2 regions of the Paenibacillus jiangxiensis genome follow, and region 2 is predicted to be linked to the other one. Evidence: predicted binding sites of a transcription regulator. Region 2 holds the regulator's gene; the other holds the start of a gene.
What was found. Region 2 encodes CtsR, which represses protease genes until heat stress. Its sites were predicted from a motif close to ATGGTCAATAAAGGTCAAACA; they were not measured.
Positions count from the first base shown of each region.

Region 1: a site for CtsR is predicted at 2,730-2,750, ahead of clpP (ATP-dependent Clp endopeptidase proteolytic subunit ClpP). Genes of this name have one in related genera too.

Region 1 is NZ_JBJURI010000029.1:23,963-28,388, forward strand. It holds gene ACI1P2_RS24050 (SIMPL domain-containing protein) at 1-694, shown strand, start outside; gene ACI1P2_RS24055 (PdaC/SigV domain-containing protein) at 841-1,923, shown strand; gene clpP (ATP-dependent Clp endopeptidase proteolytic subunit ClpP) at 2,025-2,621, opposite strand; tRNA gene ACI1P2_RS24065 (tRNA-Arg) at 2,816-2,890, opposite strand; gene ACI1P2_RS24070 (sugar-binding transcriptional regulator) at 3,185-4,213, shown strand; gene gap (type I glyceraldehyde-3-phosphate dehydrogenase) at 4,314-4,426, shown strand, end outside.
Region 2 is NZ_JBJURI010000037.1:59,360-63,785, reverse strand. It holds gene ACI1P2_RS27150 (GNAT family N-acetyltransferase) at 1-965, shown strand, start outside; gene ACI1P2_RS27145 (CtsR family transcriptional regulator) at 1,387-1,848, shown strand; gene ACI1P2_RS27140 (UvrB/UvrC motif-containing protein) at 1,899-2,423, shown strand; gene ACI1P2_RS27135 (protein arginine kinase) at 2,454-3,515, shown strand; gene clpC (ATP-dependent protease ATP-binding subunit ClpC) at 3,597-4,426, shown strand, end outside.

The sequences.
Region 1 (4,426 bases), on a different contig from region 2:
TGGCGGGTTGGACTTCGGGGGCAGCAGCGGTAAAGCATATGCTGAAGCCGTTAATGTCGTCCGTAATGTTATCAGTGTGGATGGCGAAGGTGAAATCTCCGTAAGCCCGGATATCGCCTACCTGTCCATCGGTGTCCAGACACAGGGCAAGACGGCAGCCGCCGCCCAGAAAGAGAACGCACAGATCATGGACAAGGTGAACAATTTGCTCAAGACAAGCTGGGGTATTAACACCAAGGATATCAAGACAACCCAGTTTTCGGTTCAGCCGGATTACGCTTATAGCGAAGAGGATGGGCAGAAGCTTAAAGGTTATACAGCTTATCATACGCTGAACGTGGCTTATCGTGATCTGTCCAAAATCGGACAGCTGCTTGATGCGGCAGCCGGTGCCGGCGCCAACAACATTGATGGTGTCCGGTTTACGGTAGAGAACCCAGAGAAATATGAAGAAGAAGTGATTGCCAAAGCGCTGTCCAATGCGCAGATGAAGGCTTCCGCAGTAGCCAAAGCGGCCAACCGCCAGCTGGGCAGCCTGCTGAACGTCAATTTGGCAAATGCCGATGCGCCTGTGTTTTACCGCGAGGTTGCCATGGCTAAATCTGAAGATTCCGCCGCTGGCGCCAGTACTTCCGTAGAACCCGGCCAGATTACGCTGGACACCCGTTTGAGCGCGCAGTATGAAATGAACTGATGACACGATAAAAACCGATGAGCCGGAAAGAGTCAGGATTGTAACCCAACCTGTAACATTTTCCGGCTCGAATTGTTTTAAGATATCTCTCAGATGGTTAATTCATATCGCTACTTGCATCTAGGATCAGAGGAGGACATCAACAAATGAACATTAAGACAAAACGGCTGGGTACAGCGCTGCTTGCAGCCGCTCTGGTCACCGGCGGAGTTACGGCACCTATTTCCGAGCTGCACGCGGCAGGAAGCGCATCCCAAGCTGCTCAGCAAACCCAGGTAACCTTGAAATGGAACGGCAAGGCCCTTCAGACGAAAGGGCTTATGATCAAAGGGCAAACCCTGATACCGGTCGCGGCCCTGAGGGATGATTTGAAGCTGCCTGTGTCGTATAATGCGTCCGACAAGTCTTATACGATCGGCGCCAACTATAACAAGCTGAAAATTGCAATGGGGTATGATGAGCCGTACGTCAATGTAAACGGGGTACATACGGTTGATATGCAGGCCCGAATGGTCAATAACCGACTCTTTGTTCCTATCGGCCACCTGAAGGCTTATCTCGGCATTGACGCTGCCTGGAACGCAGCCGCCAAGACGGTCAGCATGACCAAAAGCCAGCTGAATTCCGTCTCCATCAAAACGGTAAACCTGTCCCAGGAAAAGTCGGATACGGTGAATTTCGATCTGAAATATCCTCAGCTCACAGGCAACCAGGCTGGTGTGGATAAGATCAATGCCGTGCTGAAGCAGCACGAAGAAAAGGTGCTGGCAGAGATCAAGAAGCAAATCAAAGAGATCGGAGAAGCTACCCCAGACCGACCTTATCAATTTGAAAGCAATTATGCCGTGATCTACAACAGGGGAGGTTTTATCAGCCTGATTGTGGATGACTATTCCTATTATGGCGGCGCTCACGGCTCCACTGCCCGCACAGCATTTACATTCTCCCTGGAGGATGGCAAGCAGTTGGGACTTGGCGATGTGTTGAAAGCTAATCCGGATTACAAGAAGACGCTGAACAACAAGCTGCTCAAGCAAGTGCCGGTATCCAACGGATATTTGGATGGCTTTAAGGGGCTTTCGGATAAACCGGATTTCTATGTCACTGGAACAGGCATCGTTATTTTCTTCCAGCAGTACGAGTATACCGCTTATGCGGCTGGTATTCCGGAGTTCTACTACGCCTTTGCTGATCTGCTCCCCGCCGGGGCCAAACCGTTCGGAAAATAAATTCGGAAAAAAAAGAAAATCCGCCCCACGTTCCTGCTGCAGGAACATGGGGCGGATTTTTTGTACATGCTGCTTATAAAAATTTGTTCGCGGTTCGCGGCTTAGACTCCTTGTGGAGGAGTGCTGGAAATCACCTGATCGATCAGACCGTATTCTTTGGCTTCGTCAGCCGTCATGAAGTAGTCGCGGTCGGTATCCTTCTCGATGCGGTCCAGCGGCTGGCCGGTACGCTCGGAGAGGATGCGGTTCAGCTTATCCCGCATTTTCAGGATACGGCGCGCACGGATTTCGATATCCGTCGCTTGGCCTTGAGCGCCGCCCAGAGGCTGGTGAATCATAACCTCACTGTTCGGCAGAGCGAAGCGCTTGCCCTTGGCACCTGCATTCAGCAGGAATGCGCCCATGGAAGCGGCCATCCCTACGCAGATAGTGGATACGTCGGGTTTGATAAACTGCATCGTATCGTAAATCGCCATGCCGGCTGTGATGGAACCGCCGGGGCTGTTGATGTACAGGTGGATGTCTTTTTCCGGATCTTCCGCAGTCAGAAACAGCATTTGCGCGATAATGGAGTTGGCGACCACGTCATTCACGTCAGACCCGAGGAAAATGATACGGTCCTTCAGCAATCTGGAGTAAATGTCATAGGCTCTCTCACCGCGGTTGGTTTGTTCAACGACCATAGGAATGTAGCTCACGTAAAACCCTCCCTTAAATATGTGCTAGGATACGTACTACCTGATACAGGTAAAGTCTCCATAATAAACTGTTACCGTATTACCCACATCATAAACAATTTCAAGCAAAAAGTCAAAGAAAGTCAAACTATTGGTGAAAAAAAAGAGCCCTCTGCGCTCCCGTTGGTTAAACAGTATATATAAACTCAAATAAATGGCGCGCCCGCGAGGAATCGAACCTCGATCTCAGGCTCCGGAGGCCTACGTCATATCCATTGGACCACGGGCGCATATTTCAGTATTCCTATGAAATAGGACACAAAAATGATTATATGCGACTCATTGGCAAAATGCAAGTTTTTATTTCAGCGGTCTGGCAAATAACTTTTACGTTAATAATAGTTGCTGAACCGCTGCGCATAATCGGCTGGAGGAATGAGAAATATAGGTTCTGACACTTGCATGTGAGGTTGGAATTGGTTAAAATGATTGTGGGACTTAAAAAGTTAACCCGGGACATTTTAAGACCAACCAAGGCCACAAAGTGAAAGATGAACCAGTAGAAGTCTGCGGGAGTGGAAAGCATGCGAAATATATTAGAAATTCAGAAGCAGCTTCTGCCCGATCTCACGGATGTATTGAAGAAAAGGTATACTATCCTTCATCAGATCATGCTGTCAGACGTCATTGGGCGCAGAACGCTTGCGGCATCGTTACATATGACCGAACGTGTGCTGCGCGCCGAAACCGATCTTTTGAAAGCCCAGGGCCTTATAGAGATTGAGAGTATTGGCATGCGGGTGAGCGAAGCCGGCAGGGAGCTGCTGGAGCAGCTTGAGCCCATTGCCAAAGAGCTGTTCGGATTGTCTTTGCTTGAGGACCAGATCCGTCAGGCTTACAACCTGCGCAAGGTGATTGTCGTGCCAGGCGATTCGGATACGTCGCCGATGACCAAACGGGAGTTGGGACGGGCTGGAGCGAAGGCGCTGCTGAGCGTTATGGGGGATGAGGATATTGTGGCCGTTACGGGCGGCACCACCATTGCTGATGTGGCTGAGCACCTGACGACACCGTCCGGCGGACCGATGAAGGGCGGATGGTTTGTGCCGGCCCGCGGGGGTTTGGGTGAAAGCCTGGAAATGCAGGCAAACTCCATCGTGTCCAAGATGGCCCGCAACGTAGGAGCGCAGTACAGACTGCTGCATGTGCCGGATCTGTTGAGCCAGGAGGCCTATGAGTCGCTTGTCCAGGATCATATGATTCAGGAGATTGTGGAGACGATCCGCAAGAGCCGGATTATTATTCATGGGATCGGCAATGCCATGGCAATGGCGAAAAGGCGCAGGCTTGACCCGGATACGGTGGCGGAGATCCAGGCTGAAGGAGCGGTGGCTGAATCTTTTGGCTACTACTTTAATGAAAAGGGTGTCGTTGTGCACCGGATGCTTACCATTGGGCTGCGTCTCGAGGACATTATGAGGACGGATATCGTTCTCGGCATCGCCGGGGGCGCGAGCAAGGCGGCGGCGATTCGGGCTGTGCTGCGGTTTGGTCAGGAGGACATTCTGGTCACCGACGAAGCGGCGGCGGAAATCATCGTACGCAATTTCTGAGTTGTTTTTAAAGGAAGTACTTTAATAATTGTTGTCTTGACTGGCCTCACCGCCTGTCTTGAATAAATAAAAACATACAAAACTTGGGAGGAACTTACTCATGGTTAAAGTAGGTATTAACGGTTTTGGACGTATCGGCAGACTGGCTTTCCGTCGTATTCAAAATGTGGAAGGCATTGAAGTAGTAGCAATCAACGACTTGACTGACGCCAA
Region 2 (4,426 bases):
AATTTTCCATGGGAGGGATCGCAGGGGTAGCGACATGGCCTGAAAAGCGGCGCGGCGGGCTGGTCTCTCAACTGCTCAAACATGCCCTTGAGCAAATGAAATCGTCTGGGCAGACTGTTTCTTTCCTGCATCCGTTTTCTTTCCCCTTCTATCGCAAATTTGGCTGGGAAATCTTTATTGAACACAAGAAATACACAATTCCAGTAGACAAGTTTCCGTCCAAAACAGCAATAGAGGGAACGATCAAGCGCAACGTCCGGGATACAGAGCAATTAAATAAGGTATATCAACAATATGCACAAAAGTTCAACGGCACGTTGGTAAGAGACATGGAATGGTGGGAAAACCGCGTGCTGAAAGAGGATATCCAAACGGCTGTTTTTTATGCGGAAAATGGCGCCCCGGAAGGGTACGTTTTCTATAAGGTGCGGAATAAAGAGCTCTCCTGTGACGAATTTGTGTACCTGACTGAACAGGCGCGGCGTGCATTATGGGCCTACTTTGCCAACCATGACTCCATGATCGAGAAAGGGACCTTCAACTTTATTCCGGCCAATGATTCACTTCCTTATCTCCTGGCAGATCCGCGTATTAAGCAGGAAATTATCCCTTACTTTATGGGCCGGATTGTGGATGTGTCTGCGTTTGTAGAGCAATTCCCTTTCCAGCCATCCGCGCAAGGAGCCGAAATCACTTTGGCGCTCATAGATACACATGCGCCCTGGAATGAAGGAACCTGGAGATTGTCTGTGTCTAAGCAGGGAGAAGGAAGGCTGGAGCCTGTCCATGAAAATACCGAGGCTCAGCTCCAGTGCGATATAGCTGCGTTATCGGCTATGATGATTGGTTACAAGCGTCCGCAGGAATTGTTCCGCTGGGACAGACTTACAGGCAGCGCTGAAGCAGCAGATCTGCTCGAGCTGGTTGTTCCTTCCGCCCAAACTTTCCTGATGGATTTCTTTTAAACCCATTCAAGGACTCTTTTCTATAGTTGAAAAGGGTCCTTTTTTGCTTGAGAAACAGCTCAGAATGAATTAATCAAAGAAATATTGTGAAAAATGGAATTGAGCTCTTGGCAAATGAGAAAATTATGTTATAATGAAAACAAAGTCAAAGAAAGTCAAAGTCAACTTGATCAAAGAATTGAATTTTCTTCATCAAATCTGCACTTGTTCGGAAGAACAGTGTATGAATTGGGGGAGTCAAAGGTCACACTAATTCGTGATAATCGTCGCCAGAACTGATTCAGAGTGCAGGCGATCACCAGGCTGAGGGGACGCCGTACTCCAGATTCGTGACTTTTCGTTTTGGTTAAGTTCAATATACGGCATATTCTGTAAATGTGAAATAAGACTTCACATTTCTGTCGGTGGAGGATGATGAAATGTGCGGAATGTCTCCGATATTATTGAACAATATTTAAAAAGCATGTTAATTGACAGCCCTGAGGGCATCGTGGAAATCCAGCGTAATGACCTGGCTGACCGCTTTTCCTGCGTGCCATCCCAGATTAACTATGTAATCAGTACACGTTTTACATTGGAGAAGGGATATATTGTTGAGAGCAAGCGCGGTGGCGGCGGTTACGTTCGCATCCAGCGTGTAGAACTCCCGGCTCATCACGTACTCCATACGCATCTGCATCATAGCATAGGAGATGAGATTAGCCAATCCGCAGCGGAAGGGCTGATCTACCAGCTGCAAGAAGGGGGCTTTCTCAACAAAAAGGAAGCTGCCATCATGAAAGCAGCGGTATCCAGGGACACCATTGCTCTGAAGCTTCCTTACCGGGATCAGGTTAGGGCCAGAATACTAAAAGCGATGCTGATTGCGCTTTTGGCAAAATAGGCCTTGATGCCAACGGGCAGTCAGGCTTTTGACGTAAAGGAGGTATGTGCATGCTGTGCCAGGAATGTGGTAAAAGGCCGGCAACTCTCCATTTTACGAAAATCATTAACGGAGAGAAGACCGAATTTCATATATGTGAGACCTGTGCAAGGGAAAAAGGAGAGCTGATCCCCGGAACGTCGAACGGCTTCTCCATTCACAGTCTGCTTTCAGGCCTGCTCGATTTTGATCCGACAATCAAAAGTGCGGCGGCAGGGACGCAGAACCCGCAGTCAATCCGCTGTGAGGAATGCGGGATGACCTATGCGCAGTTCAGCAAAATCGGCCGTTTCGGCTGCAGCTCCTGTTATAAATATTTTAACGACCGACTTGATCCGCTGTTCAAGCGTGTTCACGGCAGTGCAGCCCATACAGGTAAAGTGCCGGTGCGAAGCGGCGGCAAGATGAAGATCAGACGCAGAATCGATGACTTGAAGAAAGAGCTGCAGTTCAAAATTCGCGCTGAGGAATTTGAAGCCGCTGCGTCAATTCGCGATCAGATCCGGGAGCTTGAAAAAGATATAGCACAGGAGTAAAGTCTTGTTAAGAGTAGGAGGGATGCGTTCATGCCCAATCTCCGCTTTACGGAAAAACCGCTTAGCGATTGGATGCGCACAGATGCTGCAGACTCCGAGATCGTCATAAGCAGCCGGGTCAGGATTGCACGGAACCTGCAGCATCTGCCTTTTCCGATGCTCGCCACCAACCAGCAGTCCGAGGATGTGCTGAACAAACTGACGGACGTTCTGCGCTATGAGGATGTTAACCGTTTCGGTCCATTCCATATCGTCAAAATGGCGGACACCGAAGAACTGGATAAAAAAGTGCTGGTTGAAAAGCATTTGATCAGCCCGAATCTGGCTTCCGAGTCCCGCAACGGGGCGGCGGTGATCAATGAGGATGAATCTGTCAGCATCATGATCAACGAAGAAGACCATCTTCGTATACAATGCCTGTATCCGGGATGCCAGGTGAAGGAAGCTTGGCGGAATGCCACTGCTATTGATGACGCTTTTGAAGCGCATCTGGATTACGCGTTTGATGATCAGCGGGGCTATCTGACGAGCTGTCCGACAAATGTTGGAACCGGTCTTCGGGCCTCGGTGATGATGCATCTGCCTGCACTGGTCATGACCCACCAGATTAACCGCATTTTATCGGCTGTCTCCCAGGTTGGACTGACAGTGCGCGGTATCTACGGTGAGGGGAGTGAGGCGATTGGCAATCTGTTTCAGATATCCAATCAGATCACCCTCGGGCAAACCGAGGAGGAAATCATTGAGAACCTGCACGGCGTCGTGCTTCAGATTATCGAGCATGAACGGGCTGCAAGATCCAGACTCATGAACGAGTCCATGCTGCGGATTACGGATAGGGTAATGCGGTCTTACGGGATATTGTCCCATGCGGCGATCGTGGACTCCAAGGAGGCGGCTCAGCGCTTGTCGGATATCCGCCTTGGTGTGGATCTTGGTATACTTAAGGAACCCTCCATACCGGTACTGAATGAGTTGAATGTCATGACTCAGCCCGGTTTTCTGCAGAAAAAGTTCGGGGAAGCGCTGGGTGCCGGTGAGCGTGATATGTACCGGGCCAAGCTGATCCGCGAACAGCTGGGAACCGCATAAGAGGCCATAATATTTATTAATTGGATAACAGAGTTTTTAGCGAGAAAAAGATTTGAATTTTTCAATGGAGGTGCAAGACATATGATGTTCGGAAGATTTACGGAACGAGCGCAGAAGGTACTCGCTTTGGCTCAGGAGGAGGCAGTGCGCCTGGGACATAACAACATTGGAACAGAGCACATTCTGCTTGGTTTGATTCGCGAAGGTGATGGAATTGCGGCTAAAGCGCTGATCGGCCTCGGCCTCGGTCTAGAAAAAATCCAGGACGAAGTGGAAACGCTGATTGGCCGTGGCCAGGAGCAGCCTACGAACATCGCTTATACACCTCGCGCCAAAAAAGTGATTGAGCTTTCCATGGACGAAGCACGCAAATTGGGCCATACCTATGTAGGTACGGAGCATATCCTGCTTGGTCTGATCCGGGAAGGCGAGGGTGTTGCCGCTCGAGTGCTGAACAATCTGGGAATCAGCTTGAACAAAGCGCGCCAGCAAGTGCTTCAGCTGCTGGGCAGCAGTGAGGCGGTATCCAGCAACAGCGGTGCCCCTTCCAATGTTAGCACCCCTACCCTGGATAGTCTGGCCCGCGACCTGACGGCTTCCGCGAAGGAAAGCAACCTGGACCCTGTAATCGGACGCAGCAAGGAAATTGAGCGTGTCATTCAGGTGCTGAGCCGTCGTACCAAGAACAATCCGGTGTTGATCGGTGAACCTGGTGTCGGTAAAACAGCCATCGCCGAGGGTCTTGCGCAGAAAATTATTGCGAATGAAATTCCGGAGACCCTGCGCGACAAGCGTGTAATGACACTGGATATGGGCTCTGTCGTTGCAGGCACGAAATACCGCGGTGAATTTGAAGACCGCCTCAAAAAAATTATGGATGAGATTCGCCAAGCAGGCAATATCGTTCTCTT